Regions from separate parts of the Clostridium bornimense genome, predicted to be linked through region 2. Evidence: riboswitches for the same ligand, from Rfam matches in the RefSeq annotation. Region 2 holds a riboswitch; each other region holds the start of a gene.
What was found. A riboswitch is a leader RNA that binds a small molecule or an ion and turns the genes downstream of it on or off. The one in region 2 is predicted to bind cobalamin.

Region 1: it holds a riboswitch for cobalamin, as region 2 does, so the genes downstream of both, CM240_RS05695 (ABC transporter substrate-binding protein) here and CM240_RS02375 (sirohydrochlorin cobaltochelatase) in region 2, are expected to answer to the same signal.
Region 3: it holds a riboswitch for cobalamin, as region 2 does, so the genes downstream of both, CM240_RS15970 (energy-coupling factor ABC transporter permease) here and CM240_RS02375 (sirohydrochlorin cobaltochelatase) in region 2, are expected to answer to the same signal.

Annotation. Positions count from the first base shown of each region.
Region 1 is NZ_HG917868.1:1,289,729-1,297,153, forward strand. It holds gene CM240_RS05675 (histidine phosphatase family protein) at 1-7, shown strand, start outside; gene cbiB (adenosylcobinamide-phosphate synthase CbiB) at 11-952, shown strand; gene cobD (threonine-phosphate decarboxylase CobD) at 959-2,035, shown strand; gene CM240_RS16805 (alkaline phosphatase family protein) at 2,028-3,047, shown strand; cobalamin riboswitch at 3,091-3,266, shown strand; gene CM240_RS05695 (ABC transporter substrate-binding protein) at 3,406-4,317, shown strand; gene CM240_RS05700 (FecCD family ABC transporter permease) at 4,310-5,329, shown strand; gene CM240_RS05705 (ABC transporter ATP-binding protein) at 5,338-6,102, shown strand; gene CM240_RS05710 (Dph6-related ATP pyrophosphatase) at 6,099-6,752, shown strand; gene CM240_RS05715 (cobyric acid synthase) at 6,756-7,425, shown strand, end outside.
Region 2 is NZ_HG917868.1:516,665-524,089, reverse strand. It holds gene CM240_RS02380 (cobyrinic acid a,c-diamide synthase CobB) at 1-981, opposite strand, end outside; gene CM240_RS02375 (sirohydrochlorin cobaltochelatase) at 981-1,808, opposite strand; cobalamin riboswitch at 1,974-2,170, opposite strand; gene CM240_RS02370 (SurA N-terminal domain-containing protein) at 2,347-3,354, opposite strand; gene CM240_RS02365 (DEAD/DEAH box helicase) at 3,726-5,291, opposite strand; gene CM240_RS02360 (HAD-IC family P-type ATPase) at 5,390-7,425, opposite strand, start outside.
Region 3 is NZ_HG917869.1:554,684-562,108, reverse strand. It holds gene CM240_RS17045 (hypothetical protein) at 1-198, opposite strand, end outside; gene rodA (rod shape-determining protein RodA) at 552-1,685, shown strand; gene CM240_RS15975 (energy-coupling factor ABC transporter substrate-binding protein) at 1,898-2,206, opposite strand; gene CM240_RS15970 (energy-coupling factor ABC transporter permease) at 2,199-2,954, opposite strand; cobalamin riboswitch at 3,088-3,275, opposite strand; gene CM240_RS15965 (energy-coupling factor ABC transporter ATP-binding protein) at 3,308-4,135, opposite strand; gene cbiQ (cobalt ECF transporter T component CbiQ) at 4,147-4,938, opposite strand; gene CM240_RS15955 (ATP-binding cassette domain-containing protein) at 5,181-5,771, opposite strand; gene CM240_RS15950 (ABC transporter permease) at 5,772-6,539, opposite strand; gene CM240_RS15945 (ABC transporter substrate-binding protein) at 6,511-7,425, opposite strand, start outside.

The DNA.
Region 1 (7,425 bases), 770 kb from region 2:
GGTTTGATTTATGATATGTTTAACAATAGGTGTTTTATTAGATTTTATAATAGGAGATCCACAAAATCCTATTCATCCCGTTAGAATTATAGCAATGCTGGCTAAAAATTTAGAAGAAAGATTACGTAAAATTATGAATAATAACTTGAAATTAGCAGGAGCTATTATGTGGTTTCTAGTTATTGCTATAACATTTTTTGTTTCTAGTGTTGTTGTTATAATTTTTAATAGAATTAATAATTATTTAGGAATTTTAGTTTCATCAGTTATGATTTATTTCTGCATTTCTTCTAAGGGACTTATAGTTGAGGGATTAAAAGTTGTTAAGTTTATACTAAATAATGATATTATAGGAGCAAGAAAACAGCTTTCATATATAGTGGGAAGAGATACAAGTAGTTTAGAGAAAGATGGAATTTTAAAAGCTGTTGTAGAAACTTTAGCAGAAAATTTATCTGATGGAGTAGTAGCACCATTATTTTATATAGGGATAGGTGGAGCACCACTTGGGATTATGTATAAGGCTGTAAATACTATGGATTCTATGTTCGGATATAAAAATGAAAGATATAGGGAATTCGGATATTTTTCAGCTAAAGCCGATGATATATTTAATTATATTCCTGCTCGTTTAACAGCTATTCTAATAATATTAGTATCTTTTATTTTGAGGTTAAATACTAAAAATTCCTTTAAGGTTTATAAGAGAGATAGGAATAAACATCTTAGTCCTAATAGTGCACATCCTGAAGCTGCTGTAGCAGGAGCGTTAAATCTTAGATTAGGAGGTCCAAATTATTATTTTGGAAAATTAGTGGAGAAACCTTATATAGGTGACTATCTAAAGGACATAGAAGTGGAAGATGTATATATAACTAATAAAATAATATATAGTGTTACAATTTTATCATATATAATAGCTATAGTACTTATATTTATAATAGGGAGGTAGAGTGGTTTGTATTTAGGAATGCATGGTGGAGATGTGGAAGAAGTTGCAAGACGATATAATATAGATAAGAAAAATATTATAGATTTTTCTGCCAATATAAATCCATTGGGAATAAGTGAAAAATGTAAAGAAGCCATGATAGATTCACTTAATAATATAAATGTATATCCTGATATAACTTATTTTAGGTTAAAGAAGTCAATATCAAGATTTGAAAATATTAATTCTAATAATATTTTTTTAGGTAATGGAGCAGCAGAATGTATATTTAATGTGGTTAGAGCTATTAATCCTAAAAAAGCATTAATACCAGCACCAAGTTTTTCAGAATATAAACAAGCTGTTGACAGTGTTGATGGAGAAATAAAATATCATGTTTTAAAAGAGAACAATAATTTTAATTTTGATGAAGATTTTATATGTGATATTACTGAAGATGTTGATCTAGTGTTTATATGCAATCCTAATAACCCTACAGGAACGTTAACATCAAGAGAATTCATTTTAAAAGTAATTGAAAAGGCCAAGATTGTTGATGCTATTATAGTCATAGATGAATCGTTTTTAGATTTTGTTTTTGAAGAGGAAAGATATACTTTAAAAAATTTAATAAATAGTTTCGATAGGTTAGTAATAATAAAATCCTTAACAAAATTTTTTGCACTACCAGGGGTAAGGGTAGGATATGGTATTACATCAAATACGAAAATTATGAAAGCAATTAAAAAAATATCTATTCCATGGAATATAAATACCGTAGCTGTTGAAGGAAGTATAGCATCTCTTAATGATACGGAGTACATAAAAAAGACCAGAGAATATATGGAAAAAGAAAGAGAAAATCTTTATAAAGAAATAAAATCACATAAGGGGATAAAAGTTTTTAATCCATCTGTAAATTATATATTTTTTAAATTAGAATCTAATATAGACTTAAGGGGAAAATTATTAGAAAAGAATATACTAATAAGAAGTTGTGAAAACTATTATGGATTGGATAATAGATATTATAGGGTTGCGGTAAAAAGTAATAGTGATAATAAAATTCTAGTTAAATTATTAGAAGAAGTGTTAAATGAGTAAAAAGAAAGTATTAATAATTATAGATGGATTAGAGGAAAATGAAAATGAATTTTTGGTAGATGTATTGAAAAAAGATGTAAAAAATACATCTATTGGTATTGATGAAAAGATAGTCGATACTGGAGTTAATGGATTTAAATCAGAAAGCTTAATTTGTATATTAAACATACTTGGATATCCAGCTAATATATATAAAATTTATGAAAGAGCATATTTTGAATCTATAGCTAGAGGTTATAGTAAATTAGAAAAAAAGACTATATTACGTTGCAATATAGTTAAAATATCAGATAATAGATTAATAGATTTCACCGGAGGTATATCAAAAGAAATTGGGAAAATGCTTATTGATAGAATACAAGAAACTATTCCTTATATTCAGCATTGTAGTTCTTATAAAAATTTAATTTTTTTAGATGAGCCATACCAATATATAAAGTCAATTCAATTGCCACCACCGCATTTTAGCATAGGTAAAGTTATTGATAATAGAAATGATAGAAATATTATTACGGAGATTATGGATAAATCTAGAAAAATATTTAGTGATTTAGGATACACAAATCTTCTATTATGGCCATGGGGAGCATCAAAAAAAACTACGTTGCCCAGCTTTTATATAAAGCATGGATTAAAAGCTGCTGTTGTATCAGGTATCGACTTAGTTAAAGGAATAGGAAAGGTGTTAGATATGGTAGTCCCTAATATAGATGATGCTACTGGAGATATAGATACAAATTTAGAAAATAAGTTAGAGATGACTTTAAAACTTTTAAAGGAAAAAGATTTTATATTATTACATATAAATGGGTGTGATGAAGCTGCACATCGTAAAGAATATGATAAAAAAATCATGTTTTTTAATAGAATAATTAAAGTTGTAATAGAGCCTCTATTGAGTGAAGTTGATAATAACTTTGAAGTAATAGTAGGAAGTGATCATATTACAAATTCAGTTACAGGAGAGCATGCTGATGGAAAAGTGAAATTTATTGGTTTTAAAGTTAAGTGAAGAGTTTGTATTGACAATAATAGCTTAAAATAATATAATCAATAAGAAAATTGACATAGAATGTGTTATAGACTTAATAGGGAATAAAGTGAAAATCTTTAACTACCCCAGTAACCGTGAAACTGACGAAATCTTTATTATAGCCACTGCGAAAGCGGGAAGGTAAGAGAGAGTAGGATGAAGTAAAGTCGGGAGACCTGCATTTTATGATGAATTATTATCTTCTGAGGGTGGGATAATAATATATACTATTTTTGAACATAAAGATAAAATAACCCCTGGGTTATTTTTATTTTTTTGTGCAAAATATGTATACATATATGTAAATTCCTTCAATAAAAACGTGAGGAGAATAAAAATGAAAAAAACAAAAAAATTTTTATCACTAATATTGCTAATAGCAATGTTAACACTTTCATTAATTGGATGTGGAAGTGAAAAATCTATTACTATGGAAGATAGGGAAGGAACTAAGTTTACTTTACCTTCTAAAGTAGAAAAAATTATTTCGACAGCACCATCAAATACAGAGGTATTAGTAGAATTAGGATTATCGGATAAACTAGTTGCCATAGATAAATATTCTACAGACATAGAAGGTATAGATAAGGATTTACCTACAATTGATTTTAGAAATCCCGATGCTGAAACAATTATATCTTTAGAGCCTGACATTATAATAGCTTCAGGACATAATAAAACTGGAAATGAAGATCCATTTGCAGCAATAAAAGAAGCTGGTATTACAGTTGTATATATTCCAAGTAGTGATAGTATTGAAGGTGTATATAAAGATATAAGCTTTATTGCTGATATAACTGGTACTGAAGAAAAAGGTGAAAAAATTATAGATGATATGAAGAAGGAGATTTCAAAAATTGCTGATATAGGTAAAACTATTACTGATAAGAAAAAAGTATATTTTGAAATAGGTTCTTCATCAAGTTTATTTAGCTTTGGTAAAAATACATTTTTAAATGAAATGATAGAATTAATAGGTGCTGAAAATATTTTAGGCAATGAAGAAGGTTGGGTATCTCCAAGTGAAGAAATTATTATTAAAGACAACCCAGATGTTATTTTGACAAATGAGCCTGTAGACAATATTATAGATACTATTAAAAATAGAGAAGGATGGGGAGAAATAAATGCAGTAAAGAATAACAATGTTTATCTTATTGATAAAAATGCATCATCTAGACCTTCTCAAAATATAATTAAAGCATTAAAGGAAATGGCTAAAGCCATTTATCCAGAGAAATATGAATAGGAATAGAAAAATATTATTGATATCTATATTTATAGCTATTTTAGTAATTTGTATTGGAACTTCCATTGGAAGTTCCAATATTAATATACAAGATGTTATATCAATAATATTAAATAAAATGTTTAAAATTCCTCTTTTAGAGGGAATAGAAGAAAGATATGTATCAATAATATGGAAACTTAGGTTACCAAGGGTATTGTTAGCTTTCCTTGTTGGAGCGGCTTTATCTGTAAGTGGAGTTGTTATACAATCAATTTTAAAAAATTCATTGGCATCACCATATACTCTAGGAATATCTTCTGGAGCATCATTAGGAGTTGGTATAGTAATTGTAACTGGCATAACTATTCCTATATTAGGAGTATTAATGTTACCAATAGTAGGTTTCTTATGTGGCCTTATTACAGTTTTTGCTGTGGTGTTATTTGCATCAAGAGTAGATAAAACTATGGGAAATAATACATTAATTTTATCTGGAATGGTATTTTCATTATTTGCAAATGCAATATTAACAACAATAACTGCTTTATGTAGTGAAAATATTGAAAGTATAAGTCTTTGGCAAATGGGCTCTTTTTCTTTAAAAGGATGGTCTTATGTAAAAGGTGGTAGTATATTTTTTATAATAGGTTTTATTGGTGTTATGTTATATGCTAGAGAAATGGATATTTTATCTTTTGGAGAAGATCAAGCAAAATCTATTGGAGTAGAGACGGAGAGGGTAAAAAAGAAATTATTATTTTTAGTAGCAATTTTAACAGGAACATCTGTAGCTTTAAGTGGTGTTATCGGTTTTGTAGATCTTATAATACCTCATCTAGTTAGGAAGGTTGTAGGTTCAAAACATATTTATGTTGTGCCTATGGCATTACTTTTTGGAGGATCATTTATGGTAATAACAGATTTAATTGCAAGAACAGTGGTAGTACCATCGGAGCTACCAGTAGGTGCAATAACTGCATTGATAGGAGCACCGTTTTTTGCTTATATTTATTTTAAAAAGTCTAAGTAGGTGTATATATGTTAGAAGTTACTTCGCTATATTGCGGTTATGATAAAGAGATGATTATAAAGAACGTTAGTTTCGTTGCAAATAGAAAAGAAAATCTTTGTATAGTGGGACCAAATGGATCGGGTAAAAGCACATTATTGAAGTCTATTGGTAATCTTTTAGGATATAAAGGAAGAATAACATTGGATAACACTGATATTAATACTTTTACAAGAAGTGATCTTGCAAAAAGAATAGCGATATTAAGTCAGATAAGCACAATACATTTTCCGTATACTATTTATGAAACAGTGGCATTAGGAAGATATGCACATATGAAAAATTCTAGATTATCTTTAAATAAAGAGGATAAGGATATAATATTTGAAAGTCTTAGAATGGTAGGACTTTTAGAAATAAAAGATACATATATAAATAATCTTTCTGGAGGACAATTGCAAAGGGTATTTTTAGCAAGAACTTTTGCGCAAAATCCCGAAGTAATATTATTAGATGAGCCTACTAACCATTTAGATTTAAAATATCAAATAGAAATATTGGAATACTTAAAGAAATGGTCTGAAGAAAATGATAAGATTTTAATAAGTGTGTTACATGATTTAAATTTAGTTAATATATTTAGTGATAAAGTAATAGTTTTAAATAATGGTGAAATTGCTGAAATTGGTGATACAAAAAAAGTACTTAGTAGTAAAATGTTAAATGAAGCCTATAATATGGATATAAGAAATTTTATGATAAATTCCTTAAAAAAATGGGAGGGAAATAAATGAAAAAGTTTGTGATGTCTTATAGTACTGGAAAGGATAGCACATTATCGCTGTTTAGGATGATTAATAAAGGATATATTCCTTATGGATTGTTAGTAACCATTAATAAGGATGAGGAAAAGAGTTGGTTTCATGACATTGATAGAGATCTTTTATTAAAGGTTAGTGAAGAATTAAATATTGATCTTATAGAGGTACAATGTAGTGGTAATAAATATGAAGAATATTTTGAAGATAAGTTAGTGCAATGTAAAAGAGATGGTGTAGACTATTGTGTATTTGGAGATATAGATATTGAAAGTCATAAAAGATGGGGAATAGATATATGCAACAAAGCTAATATGGAGGCAATATTTCCAATTTGGAATGAAGATAGAGAAAAGTTGGTTTATGAGTTTATTGATTCAGGATTTAAGGCTGTAATAAAGAAAGTAGAAAACAAATTTTTAGGTAAGGAATTTTTGGGGAAGGTACTTACTAAAGAAGTTGTAGAAGAAATTAAAAAATCAGGAGCAGATCCTTGTGGTGAGAATGGAGAATACCATACTTTTGTCTTTGATGGATCTATATTTAAAAATAAAGTAGATATAATATTTGGTGATATATATGTAGGTGAAAGAACTTCCTCTATATCAATAAGGAGTGGAAAGTAAAAAATGAATGCTAATATAATGTTATTAGGAACAGCATCTTCAGTTGGTAAAAGCACAATAGCTACAGGAATATGTAGATATTTTAAAAATAAAGGGATAAAAGTGGCACCATTTAAGGCTATGAATATATCATTGAACTCTTATGTGACAGAAGATGGATTGGAAATGGGGAGGGCTCAGGTAGTACAAGCTGATGCTTGTGATATTAAACCATCGGCTTATATGAATCCATTATTATTAAAGCCTTGTGGAGATTGTAAAACCCAAGTTATTGTAAATGGTCTTGTATATAAAGTTATGGACTCTTATAAATATAAAAATTTAAATAAAGAACTAAAAGTTAAAGTTAAAGAGAGTTATAATATATTATCTAAAGATTATGATTTAATTATTTTAGAGGGATCAGGCAGTTGTGCAGAAATAAATTTAAAAGATTCTGATATTGCCAATATGTCAATGGCTAAGATGGTTAATGCACCAGTAATTTTAGTAGCAGATATTGATAGGGGTGGAGTTTTTGCATCGATAGTTGGAACTCTTATGCTTCTTGATGAAGATGAAAGAAACCTTGTAAAAGGTGTTATAATAAATAAGTTTAGAGGTAATAGTGAATATTTTGATTCTGCAAAAAAACAACTAGAAGATATTATAAAGATTCCTGTATTAGGGGTAA
Region 2 (7,425 bases):
AAGGTACATAAGCCCACCACATTCTCCGTAACATCTAAGCCCGTCCTCTAATGCTTCTCTTATTGAATTTCTCATAGAAAAATTCTTATTTAACTCTTCCTTAAATACCTCTGGATAACCTCCACCTAAATAAAGAAAATCTATATTACTTGGCAATTTCTCATCCCTTAATGGGCTAAAATAAATAACTTTTCCTATCTCCTCTAATAATTCTAAATTTTCTTTATAATAAAATCTAAAAGCCTTATCATAAGCAACGGCAATTTTAATTTTTTTATCCTTCATATGAAATAAATCTTCGTATTGATTTACTTCTTTAAAGATTTTCAGTATTTCATCTAAATCGATATATTTTTCCATCATATCAGCAATTATATCAATCTTGTCAAAAAGATTATCTACCTCAATACTCTGTACTAAACCTAAATGTCTATTAGATAATTCTATTTTTTCTTCTCTAGGTAAATATCCAAAAACTTTTATACCGCAGTTTATTTCTATTGCTGGCTTTAATAAATTATAATATCCCTCTGATATATTATTTAATATCACTCCAACAACATTGGCATTTCTAAAATTCTTAAGTCCTTCTATTTCTGCACATAAAGTTACACTTTGACCTTCAGCCGTTAATACTAGAACTATAGGTATATCACCTAATGCCTTTGATATACTATAACTTGAATATTCCTCATCTAATCCTTTACCATCATATAATCCCATAGCACCTTCAATTACTGCTAAATCACCTTCACCTCTAGAAAATGCTGCTTTTACACCATCTTCTCCCATAAGATATAAATCTAAATTTCTTGATGGTACCCCTGTAACCTCACTATGAAATGCAGTATCTATATAATCTGGCCCAGTTTTATACCCCTGAACCTTATATCCTCTATTTTTTAATGCCTTCATTAATCCTAATGTTACAGTAGTCTTTCCTCCACCACTTCTATTTGAAGAAATCATTACACTTTTCATTATCTATGCCCTTTCTTTGTTTCACCAATAGAAATATATCTTCCTTCTATAATATCCTCTATTCTAGTGATATATAATTTATTGAAACTATCTAACTCTCCAAGACCATGAGGATATGTTTTAACTTCTATCCCGGCCTTCTCTAGCATTGATTTCCATGATCCTTCATCATCAGAGGATATATCATTTAAAGTATGATCTCCTGCTACCAACATAAGTGGTATTAACTTAACGGAGTTAATATTTTTACTTTTTACTCTTTTAATAACAGTTTCTATTGTTGGATATCCTTCTACAGTACCTACAAAAATATTGTTATATCCCTCATCTTCTAACACTGATTGAAGACATCCATAAACAGCATTACTAGGATTTGCAGTACCATGCCCTACCATAACAACAGCTTCCTCATCTAGAAAGATATTTTTAACAGCATCAATAAATAAAGAATAATCATTAGGTATACCTTCTACCCCTTGATAATAAAATATAGGTCTTCCTAACTTTAAAGAATTAAACTTTCCCTCATATTGAAGCCTAACCTTATTTATATACTGAAATTCCTCTCCCGGTATTATATGCAATGGTTGCATTATCACCTCTTCGTAACCTTCATTATATAATTTCTCTAAAGCATCCTCGGGAGCATCTATATCCATACCATATTTATCATTAAGCTTTTTTATAATCCTATGTGCAGTAAAAGCCCTTCTCACCTCATAATTAATAAAATAATTTCTTATAGACTCCTCAGCCCTTTCAATTGAGCTTTTTAGAGCCTCTATGTAACTAGTTCCAAAACTTATAACTAAAATTGCTTTTTTCATAAAAACTCCTTTCTAGAACACAGCTTAGAAGGCACAGAGCACAAGTACTAAAAAAAGCTGTCACACGCCTTCGTGCGACAGCTCATTTTTTATCAATAATAAAACCTAAAGTATAATCTACTTAGGTCTCCACTTTTACTGAATTTTGCTTTTGCCTTCCCACCGAAGTAAGCATAACTTTAGGCAGGTCTCCTGACTTAAGCATCAACCGCCTCTTCTCCTTCCCAACAAAAGTAGTCAGTGGATAAATGAAGATTTGTCTGCTTTTACAGTAGCGGGGGCTGTAGTGGACTTTCACCACTTTCCCTTTTAATTTTGAATAATTAAGATTATATTCAAAAACCCAAAATTGTCCTATTTAATTAAGGTAATTATACACTATATCATTATAATTCACAACATATTAACAATCATCATAAATCACCTGCTATTAATTCTATAAAATAATAGGTATTGCACAACATTTATTTATAAAATATCATGCAATACCCATATATTATAGTCTCTTTTATAACGTATTATTACACTATAAAAACTACTAATTATTTAAATTATCTTTATATTTATCTGTTTCTAATTTATCTTTATATATTGATTTTAATTTAGCTTCTACACCATTAGTAAGTATATCTTGTTTTAATTGATATTTAAGTCCAGTTTCTCTATCAACAATTTGAATTAAGAAATACCCAAACTTTAAATTTCCATCATCATCTTTAGTAGACTCTACTATATCTGATTTTTCACCAACATTTAAATTCTTTACTGCTTCAACGAAGTTAGCATCTATACTAGACATGTCTTCTGAATCTGTATCCATAAATCCAAAGAACCCACCATTACTTGCTCCTGAATCTGTTGAGTATGTTGCAGCTATCTCATCAATTGATTTTCCTGCATCTAATTCTTTCTTAGCAGCTTCAATTTTTTCTTTGTCTGAATTTACAATATAAAGAACAGCTTTTTGGTTTTCCATAGCATCATAATCTTCTTTATTGTCTTCTTTATACTTTTCCATTGCTGATTCATTAGAACTTACTTCTAATAAGTGTTCTCCAGCAACTTTAGAATAATACATTTCCCCTAATACCTCTTTCATTTCATCTAAAGTAAGATTAAATTGAGCCTTTGCCTTTTCTTCAAAATCATCATCAGTAGCCCCTAAAGCACTCTTATAATATTCCATTTGTTCGTCAACATATTTTTCTTTATCCTCATCGTTAACTTCGATATTATTATCTTTTATATACATCTGTACCAATTCATTATAAACTAATTCATCTAATTTACTTTGTTTTGCAGATTCATAGTATGATTTTGCTGTATCATCCTTAAGAAAATCTTCTCCATAGTTTTCTATTAGAGTTGCTTCATAATCTTTTAATTCACTCTCTACTTGAGATCTCTTTATTACAGTATCTCCAACCTTTGCAACTATTTGTTTTCCTTTAGCTTTATCAGTCTTTTCTAGCACAGCACATGATGTTAATCCCATAGTTGCAAATATAAGACCAATAGCAATAACTGTATTTCTTATTTTCTTCAATTTTATTTCCTCCACCTTCTTTGTTTTATATGATAAACTGCTTCTCACAATACTTCATAGTATATATAGTATTATTTATCCCTATAAAACATTTAATTTTTGCATGAACAAAATCAGTATATTTCTTTGTAGATTATACCGAACTTTTATGTCATTTTCATGTCAATATATTATATTCCAATGTTCATGAAAACTTTTTCATCATTTTATAATTATATCATAGATCTATAACTATACAATAGAAATACTACTGTAGCATAATATACTATATAAACTTATGTTTAACAGTAAAAATCAGAAAGGGAATCTCACTGACGAAATTTAATCGTTATTGTGACATCCCCATTCTTATTACTTAATATAATGATAGATTATCTACCTTTAGCCACTTCTATTCTAACTCTACGTCCATTAACTCTCTTACCATTACACTTATCCATTATAGATGTTAAGACTCTTTCTGAAACATCTACAAAGCTAAACTTATCAAATAAATCTATTTCTCCGACATCTTCTTTATACACATTAGCTTGATTCAATAAACTTAAAATTGTCTTTGGATTTACTCTATCTATTTTTCCTACTGATAAGAATAATCTTACTTGTTTTGATTTAGATGAGCCTATTGAGTTCTTAGTATAATCAAAAGAAACTTCTTTACTATATATCATACTCATTAATGCCGCTGAAACTTCTATAAGATTATATTCTTCATCTAACTCAGTAACCATTGGAACAAACTTTTTATAATCTTCTCCATTTAAAGTCTCTTGAACTCTCTCACATATGTTTTTATATTTAGCATAAAATATATCATCAATTGTTGGTATTTCTTTTCTTTTAATTTTACCTTTAGTAGTTCTTTCTATTTGTTTTAAAGTCATATATTCTCTAGCTGTAACTAAAGTATATGCAATACCTTCTCTGTTAGCTCTTCCAGTTCTACCAATTCTATGAACATAACTTTCAGTATCTTGTGGTAAATCATAATTTATAACATGTGATACATTTTCTACATCAATACCTCTTGCGGCAACATCTGTAGCAATTAAGAACTCTAAACTTCCTTCTTTAAATTTTCTAAGAGTATTCATTCTATGGTTTTGTGTCATATCCCCGTGCATTCCTTCGACACTATAACCTCTACTTTGCATTGATTCTACTAACTCATCAACGCCTCTTTTAGTCTTACAGAATATAATTGCAGCAGTTGGTTCATCTACATCTATAACTCTACATAATGTTTCAAATCTATCTTTATTTTTAACTTCAAAGTAGAATTGACTTACTGTTGAACCAGTAATAGTATTTTTTACAATTGATATATGTTGAGATTCTGGTTTCATATATCTTTTAGCTAACTTTTTAATTTCAGCTGGCATTGTTGCGGAGAATAATAACGTTTGTCTTTCCTTATTTGCTCCTTTTAATATTGATTCAATATCATCAATGAATCCCATATTTAACATTTCATCAGCTTCATCAAGAATTAAAAAGTTTAATTTTGAAAGATCTATTACCTTTTTGTTAATTAAATCTAAAACTCTTCCTGGAGTACCTACGATTATGTCAACGCCTCTTTTAACAGCCTTTATTTGTCTATCTATCGGTTGCCCACCATACACTGGTAATATTCTAGTTTTTGAATGTTTTGCTATTCTAGCTAACTCATCATTTACTTGTATTGCTAATTCTCTAGTCGGAGCTAATACAAGACATTTTATATGATTACCCTTAGGTATATTACTAATAACCGGTGCTCCAAATGCTAATGTCTTTCCAGTTCCTGTTTGTGCCTGACCGATAACATCATGACCTTCTAACAAAACAGGAATAACTTTTTCTTGGATTTTAGAAGGTTCTTCAAAGCCCATTTCATCTATAGACTTTAAAACATTCTCGTTCAATCCTAATTCTTTAAATTTTATGTTTTCCATTAAATTTCCTCGTCTTTCAATTAATATATATAATAATTTTATTTTCTACACGCTACCCTCTATAATAATACATTTCTTTAATATTTGCTAGTAAAACTTTATTTTTTATATAATCGATCAAGTAACTTAGAAAATATAACTTGGAATACGGGCATGACAACCGCCGCTAAAATTATTATTGCCACTGAAATAACTATGAAAATAAATGGTACCATTTTTAAGTTAAATATTTTTTGTGTTATTGGTAATATAAATGCTGCTATAAATGCGGTAAGCATAGATAAAAATAATAGTGCTTTAAATCCATTAAACGGTCTTGATACATCTATTAATATTATTAAACCTATTCCACCAGCAATCATTACTGCAACAGTTCTACTATCCATTACTCCTAATCCGCTCATCATAGAAAATAAATATGCACCAATAGTAAATAATGCAAATACTAATGCATTTGGTAATGATATATTTAATATTCTCCTTAAAAATCCCTTTTTTACCACCTCTTTATTTGGTGATATCGCCAAGAAAAACGAAGGAATTCCTATGGTAATTGAACCTATTAGTGTTAACTGTATTGGCTCAAAAGGGTATGGCAATACTATAATACAAAATACTATAGACATAATAAGAGAAAAGAAAGTTTTTGATAAATATAAATTAGAAACTCTCTCTAGATTATTAATCATCTTTCTTCCTTCTTCAACTACTTTAGGTAAAGCACTAAAGTTCGAGTCAAGAAGTACTAGTTGAGCCACTGCCCTTGTAGCATCACTTCCAGAAGCCATAGCTATTCCACAATCAGCTTCCTTTAAGGCTAAAACATCGTTGACACCATCTCCAGTCATAGCCACGGTATTATTATTATACTGAAGTGCTTTCACTAAATTCTTTTTTTGATGTGGTGTTACTCTACCAAAAACACTATATTCCTTAACAAGCTCTGATAATTCCTCTATATCATCAGGTAACGCTCTTGCATCTATGTATTTTTCTGATTTTTTTACACCAGCTCTTTTAGCTACAGCAGATACTGTAATTGGGTTATCTCCAGAAATTATCTTTATTTCAACACCTTGATGTTCAAAATATTTCAAAGTACTTGGTGCTTCTGCTCTTATAATATCTTCTAACATTATTAAAGCTACTGCTCCAACATTATTAGGTAATTTTTCTGTTATATTTTCTTCTGGAAAATGTGCTAACAATAATACTCTTCTTCCTTTTTTAGCCTCTGACTCTACCTTCTCTCTAATATAATGATATTTCTCTTTTAATATCATCTCAGGAGCTCCTATAATCCAAGATCCCATTCCTTTCAAACTAGCTCCGCTCCATTTTCTTGATGATGAAAATGGCACTATCTTTTTTACCTCAACATTACCTTTGTTATGATATTTATTCATAAGTGCTACCTGGGTAGGATTTTTACTTGGAAAAGCATGAGCTAACGTTGCCATAACTTCATCTATGTTAAAATTAGATAGTAACTTAATTTCAGCCACTTCTAGAATTCCTTCTGTAAGCGTTCCAGTTTTATCTAAACATAATACATTAACCCTAGCTAAAACTTCTGTGGCAGGTAATTCTTGAACAACAGTTTTGTATTTTGACAAAGTTATTACACCTACCATAAAAGTTACACTTGTTAATAATACTAACCCTTCCGGAACCATACCTATAATCCCTGCAACAGCAGCAATAGCAGCTTCATTCCACTTCTTCCCACTAAATATTATTTGTGTACTCATTAAAAGTATACCTACAGGTAGTATTAACCATATAATTGTTCGAATTATTTTATTTATAGCATCTTGCATTTCAGAATTTATAGTTTTAAATTTCTTTGCCTCATTAGCAAGCTTAGCAACATAAGTATCTGAACCTACATTAGTAACTTTAAAATACCCTTTTCCTGCTACTACAAAGCTACCTGATAAAATTTTATCCCCTCTTTTCTTTACTATCGGATCTGACTCTCCTGTTAATAGTGATTCATCAACTTCAAAAGTATCTTCTCCAATAACAATTCCATCAGCTACAATCTGATCTCCATTTTCTAATAATACAACATCATCCTTAACTATTTCTTCTATATTTACTTTTACTTTATATCCATTTCTCATTACAGTAG
Region 3 (7,425 bases), on a different replicon from region 2:
ATTATCGTCACTTAGTTCAATAGTTACATTTTTTGAATGAAATAGTCTTATTGAAATATAAGTTCCAACTTTGCTATCACTAATAAATAATATGCATCCTATTATTAATAATGTTAAGGTTACAATTATTGCAGTAATAGATTTCCAATGGGGCATACAATGTTTATTTTTTAAATTTAATTTATTAGTGCTTTTCATAATACAATCCTTTCCTATAAAATAAAACCATTTATTCCATTATTATATAAATTTGAAATGATTTCAATGCATTGATACAAATCTTTATATAGCAAATGCTATACAAGTTTTATACAGAGATTTCAAATGTACGTCACGTACATTTTTACTTGACTCAAGTGATATAAGGTGAGAAGATAATATTGGTTTATTTGTTATAAAAAGTAATAAGTGTAATGAAAAAATCTATAACTACCTTAATTTTCAAAAAAAGTTGTTTCTTTTCATATAAAGTGATGATTTTACACTATAAAAAATAAATAGTTATATATAGAGGGGGTGAAATAATGAAGCAAAATTATAAAATTGGGAAAATATTGTCAAATCTAAAAATAAATAAAAAGCTAATAAGTGAACTAGATTTTACAACACTTATGATAGCAGTTGCAATTGTTATTTTTGGAGTACTTAATATTTATTCAGCTACATACAATAAAACTTTAGATGGTGTGCTTATCGGTTTTAGATACTCAAAATTACAACTTATGTGGCTCGTAATAGGGCTAATTGTAGTATATTGTATCCTAACTATCGATTATTCTTTCTTTAAAAACTATGCATATGTGATTTATGGAACATCTATTATATTATTATTGATAAATAAATTTATAGGTACGGAGAGTAAAGGGGCACAATCATGGATAAAGATAGGCTCTTTTGCAATACAGCCTTCAGAATTTGCAAAATTAGCTATAATAATTATCGTTGCGAAGAAAATAGAAGATATGGGTGGAAAAATAGATTCATTTAAAAAGCTATTAATTATTTTTATTTATGCTATTATACCAACATCTTTAGTTATAATACAACCAGATATGGGTATGAGTATGGTAATTTTCTTTACAGTACTGGGTATGGTAATAGTAGGTAAACTTGATTGGAAGATTATTGGTGGAGGATTTTTACTTTTGTTTATTTCAATTGCAGTAGTATGGAATAGTGGTTTAATTCAACCATATCAAAAAGAACGTATTATGACTTTTATAGATCCTTCAAGAGATCCTTTAGGAAAGGGATATCATGTGATACAATCTAAAATTGCTATAGGATCTGGTGGATTTACTGGAAGTGGATATAAAAATGGAAGTCAAACAAAAGGTGGATTTATCCCAGAAGCATGGACTGATTTTATTTTCTCAGTAGTTGGCGAAGAATGGGGATTTATTGGCTCTTTTGGTCTTTTGATGCTGTATGGAATTATGATTTTTAGAATGATTAATATAGCTAAGGAATCAAAAGATGTTTTTGGATCAATACTTGTAGCTGGGGTTACAGGATCGATGTTATTCTCAATTTTAGAGAATATGGGTATGAGTATTGGATTAATGCCGATAACAGGGATAACACTACCTTTTATGAGTTATGGAGGTAGTTCTATGCTTGTATATTTTATGAGTTTAGCACTTGTTTTAAATGTTGGTATGAGACATAAAAAAATTAATTTTTAGTGAAAACAACAAAAGGTATCATTGAAAGAGGTAACTGAAAAGTTAGTTTTGCAATAATCCCATTTTACAAGGTGAAAATGTATTTTAATATAGATTCCACATTTAGGTGCAAACAAATCTAGATAGAAGGAATATAAAAAACCAGAAATTTAAGCTGTAATTTCTGGTTTTTAAAAGTAACAATATAGAAATACTATACATTATAAAATTTTCTAATTATTTTCCAACTTTTTTCGTTCTACGAAACGACCCATGAAGAAGGAAATTATACCAACACCAATTCCTGTTTGTACACAAAATAGAAGGCTTTCAACCTCTCCAGGAAGTTCACCATCGATAAGGGTTTCCATAATTGGAGTGAACCAAGGCTCGTGTTCTTCACCTTGAATTTCACTGATCATAACACTTCCAGCATCATCAGAGCCACCAAATTCAGCACCTTTTAAGGTGAATAAAGGAATAATTGCAATGGCAGCAGCAATTACTAACAATATAAGTACAGTTCTTTTATTTTTACTCATGAATCTTATCCCCCTTTAAAAAACCTAAAATAGTTAATTCAGATTTTGCATATGTTTCAAGTGCCATAACTATTATTACAGTAAGGATACCTTCTATAATAGCTAATGGTAATTGTGTTGGAGCAAATACGCCTAAAAATTTTACAATAGAAGCAGGTATACCGCCTTCTGGTGATGGATAAGCCATAGCTAATTGTAAACTAGTTATACAATAAGTAGCTAAATCTCCCATAGCAGCAGCAAGGAAAACAGCTACTTTTCTATTACATTTAAACTTAATGGATAATTTATAAAGTGCGAAAGATATAATTGGACCAGCTATTGCCATAGAAAATGTATTAGCTCCTAATGTAGTTATTCCACCATGAGCTAATAAAATAGCTTGGAATAAAAGGACTATTATTCCTAAAATACTGACAGCAAAAGGTCCAAATAATATTGCACCAAGGCCTGTACCAGTCATATGTGAACAACTTCCAGTTACTGATGGTATTTTTAGTGATGATATTACAAAGATAAAGGCTCCAGCCATAGCTAAGATAGTTAGTGACTTTCTGTTAGCAGAGACAGTTTTCTTTATAGAAATAAAGCCTAAAATAAGAAATGGTAATGAGATTAGTCCCCAAGTTACACAATACTTAACTGGAAGATATCCTTCCATGATATGCATTGCATTTGCTATAGGATTAATACTGAATACTGTAGCAAAAATAATTGCAAAGATGGTAAGTTTTTTGTGATTTTTCATTGTGATTCCTCCTTAAAATAAAAAAAGACACATTAACTAATGATTCCCAGTCATTAGAATTGCATCTTAAACTAACACTTTTTAATATTAAAAAAGTGTTCTACTAAATATTTAGTCATCGCTCGTAACTAAATATCTTCGTATGCAAAAGGCAGGTATTCTGACTCTGGCTTCAAACATTATATCTTGTCTTCCCAGTTTCCCAGTGACATAAAATTAAGATACAACTATACCAACACAGCGGCGGGACCGTAAGGGACTTTCACCCTTTTCCCTATTATCCTGCGGAGAAACACAGGCACCTTTTGCATTTAAATTGTAATTAATAACCACTTATATATTACAATGGCATTCTATAAATTGTCAATTAATAATTTCATCTCATCTATAGTTCTTGGATAAGATAAGGTTGTCACATTATTTTTTTCTTTAAGCATCTCATATACATCAAATAATATTGGTGTTTTTAAATTTGCTTCTTTTAAAATACTTTGATTTTTAAAGATATTAACAGGTATATCGTCGGCAATTATTGTACCATTAGCAAATAAGATAATACGGGTAGCCCACTTATATGCAAAATCTACATCATGGGTAGAAATTAATAGAGTTTTTCCATCATCATAAAGTTTACTTAGTACATCTTCAAGTAAATTAATATTTAAAGGATCCAGTGATGCTGTTGGTTCATCAAATATTATTATCTCAGATTTCATTGCAATTATATCGGCAATAGTGACACGCTTTTTTTCACCACCACTGAGGTAATGGGGAGGCCTGTCCTTAAGAGATGTAATATTCATGTATTCTAAGGATTCGGTTACTCTAGACTTTACTTCTTCAATAGGAAGCTTCATATTCATAGGACCAAAGGATACCTCAGAGAAAACTGTTGAAGCTATAATTTGATTATCAGCATCTTGAAACACCATACCGATATTTTTTCTTAAAGTATTTAGATTCTTGGAAGTCATTATAATTCCATCATAAATAATATCACCACTATCAGGATGTAAAACACCATTGAGATTAAGAAAAAAAGTAGATTTTCCAGCACCATTTGCACCAAGAAAAGCTATTTTTTCGCCTTTGTTAATAGATAAGGTAATATTATTTAAAGCTTTCTTATCAGAATTGTAGCTGTAGTTCAAATTTCTTATTTCTAATATTGGATTCTTCATTATATCACCTCTTATTTAGTTATTATCCATAGTATTATTAAAAGAATAAAATACCCCACTGAATATAATAATTGAGAAATTTTTAATGGCTTGGCTTCTTCTAAAAATAGCATTTCCCCATTGTAACAACGAGATTCTATAGCATCATAGTAACCATTTGCTTTTTTTATTGATAATATCAATAAGTTTCCAGCAGTTCTACCGAAGGATAAGCAAGAAGTTTTAAAGTCCACATAACCAAGTCGGGATTTAGCAGAAGTTTTCATTTTGCTATGAATATCCATTAATACAAAGATAAATCTATAAATCATATTCATTAGCTCTATAATTATACTAGGAATATGAGCTCTTCGAAGAAAGGATATAATTTCTATGGTACTAGTAGATAGGGTAACCATATACATCGAACTTATAGCACCAAAGGCTTTTATAATAATTTTTATAGCGACTAAAATGCTAGCATTAGAACTATGTAGGTAGAAAAAATATATATTAACATTATATTCACCAATAGGTTTAGTAGAAAAGCTTAAAGTAATAGCAATGGTACTTAAGATCATAAAGGTTAATGGAATCTTCAATAAAGATAAATAGTTTCTAATATTTATTTTGCCTTTGTATATTGATATAAAAGTCATAGCAATTGTAATATAAACTGAAATAAGAATACTATCGGCAATTATACAAATAAGTAATGAGGAAAAACCTAAGATTATCTTAAAACTAGGATTCCAATGATTAATTTTTGATATATAGCTATAGTAATCAATAGAGTTTATACCATTATGTTTGTGCGTTCTCATAATTCACCTCCTTTTACAGATAAAGTATAGGTAAAAATTTAGATTATGTCAAAGAAAAACCAAAGTTTTTTACCTAGAATCATTATGTAACTTCACTAATAAAAGATATTGAAAGTTGAAAAAGAAATATATAAATTTATAGATGGAGTTCTATTCACTGGAGGATAAGTTGTATTAAAGAATGGTTAATCAATATTTGATTATTACTTTTTTTACAATAATAATTTTATCCTTTTAATGAATTATACTAATTTCTCAAAATCACATATGTTTATTTTCAAGCCATTAAAGTAATCTAACTCCTCCATATCATGGGTAACTATTATTACTGTCTTATCTTTTATTTTTTGTTTTATAAAATTAATTACAGATTTTTTTGTATTTATATCTAATCCTTTAAAAGGTTCATCTAATATTAACAAATCAAATTCATATAGCAAGGCCCTAAGTATCGCCGCTCTTCTTTTCATACCGCCACTTAACTCTTTTGCTGGCTTATTTTTGCAATCTTTCATTCCTACCTTATCTAAAGCTTCTTCAATATTTGAGTCATTTAAATTAGATGAAACTAATTTTATATTTGCCATTACACTTAAATTTTCACACAATCTATCTTCTTGAAAAACGGTACTTATCCTCTTATTATCAATACCTTCTATGGTACCTTTATCTATACTTTCAAATCCCATCAATACTCTTAATAAGGTTGTTTTTCCACTACCTGACTTACCTTTAATATAGGTAATTTGGTTTTCTTTAAACACATAATCATAATCTTTTAATATAATTTCATTATTATATGACTTACATACTTTTTTTAATACTATATCCATTTAGATACGCTCCATCTTTATTAAAATTCTATCAATAATTCTTAAAAATATCCTTTGAAATAAGATACTTATTACAATAATTACTATTGTCCATGCAAACAAATCTTTAGTATCTAAAAATATTTTTGCTTGATATAAGTTTTCTCCTATTGAATTTTTAGGCAAACCTATTACTTCTGCTGCGATTCCTGACTTCCAACAAAGACCTAGTGATACACTACATGCTGATCTTAAATATGGTGCAACTTGAGATAAATATATGTATCTTATCCTTTTAGCTTTTGAAATCTTAAATAAATCTGCCATTTCTTTAATTTCTTTTGGTATGTTATTTATTCCATCTAAAATATTTCTATATACAATAGGCAGCACCATTAAAAAAGAGATAAAAATTGAAAGATTCTTTGTTGGTATCCATATTAAGCTTAAGATAATGAATGATGCCACTGGTATAGCTTGTATTACTAATATTAAAGGCTCTATCAATTGGTTAAATTTTTTTATATAGGATGAAAAAATTGCAAATATTGAACCAAATATAAGTGCTAATAAAAAACCTGTAGTAATTTTACTGAATGAAAATAAAATAGCTTTCCAGAAATCTATTTCTAAAATTAGTTCACTTAATCTCTGAAATGTTGAAATAGGAGACACTAAAAGTATCTCCTGAGAAATTATCACACTACCTATTTGCCAAACTAAAACCCAAAACACTACTGCCCATAAAGATATTTTATTATTATTTTTTACTATAATAGAAGTCTTCACTTGGCATCGCTCCTCCTATTGATTCAGGATTTTGCTCTAATAATGTATTTAAATACCCCTCAAGCTTTTCTTTCATTTCTTCACCACTTATAAATGTTATGTTACAATATGGTATTGCTTTTTTTGCAACTTCTGCTGTAACTATATCATTAGCTTCAATTAGCTCAGCTGCACTATCTATATTAGTATTTGTAAATTCCACTGATTTTTCATATTCTTCTAAGAAGTTACTTACTTTTTCAGGATATTTTTCAACAAATTCTTTTCTTGCTACTATAACGCCTGTAACTAATGAACTATCATTAGTTGATTTTTCCCATTCTTCATTTAAATCTAATGCTATTCTTATTTGGGGATTTTTTGTTATAGCTGTTGTCACAAATGGTTGAGGTAACATTGCTATAGCACCTGCTTCTGCTGATATTGCAGCTAAACACTCTGTGTGTTCTGATTTATATTCAATAGTTAAATCTTTTTCTGGATCTATTCCATTTGCTTTTAATATATAGTTAAGGGCATATTCTGGTGTTGCTCCTTTTCCACTTGCGTATAATGTTTTTCCTTTTAAATCTTGGATTGAATTTATATTCTCCCCATTTTCAACTATGTATAATACTCCTAATGTGTTTATACCTAATGAAACTACTTCACCATTTGTTTTATTGTACAGTATAGAAGATAAGTTTGATGGTATCGCAGCAATATCAATCTCTCCATTAACAATTTTTGGAGTTAGTTCATCTGGTGAACCTGCAATAGTAAACTCATACTCATTTTCAGTATTGCTTTCCTCATCATCAATCATTTTTACCATACCCATAGCTGTAGGACCTTTAAGTGCTGCTACTTTTGTTGTTACTTCTTCTTTTTTAGTTGTACTAGCACC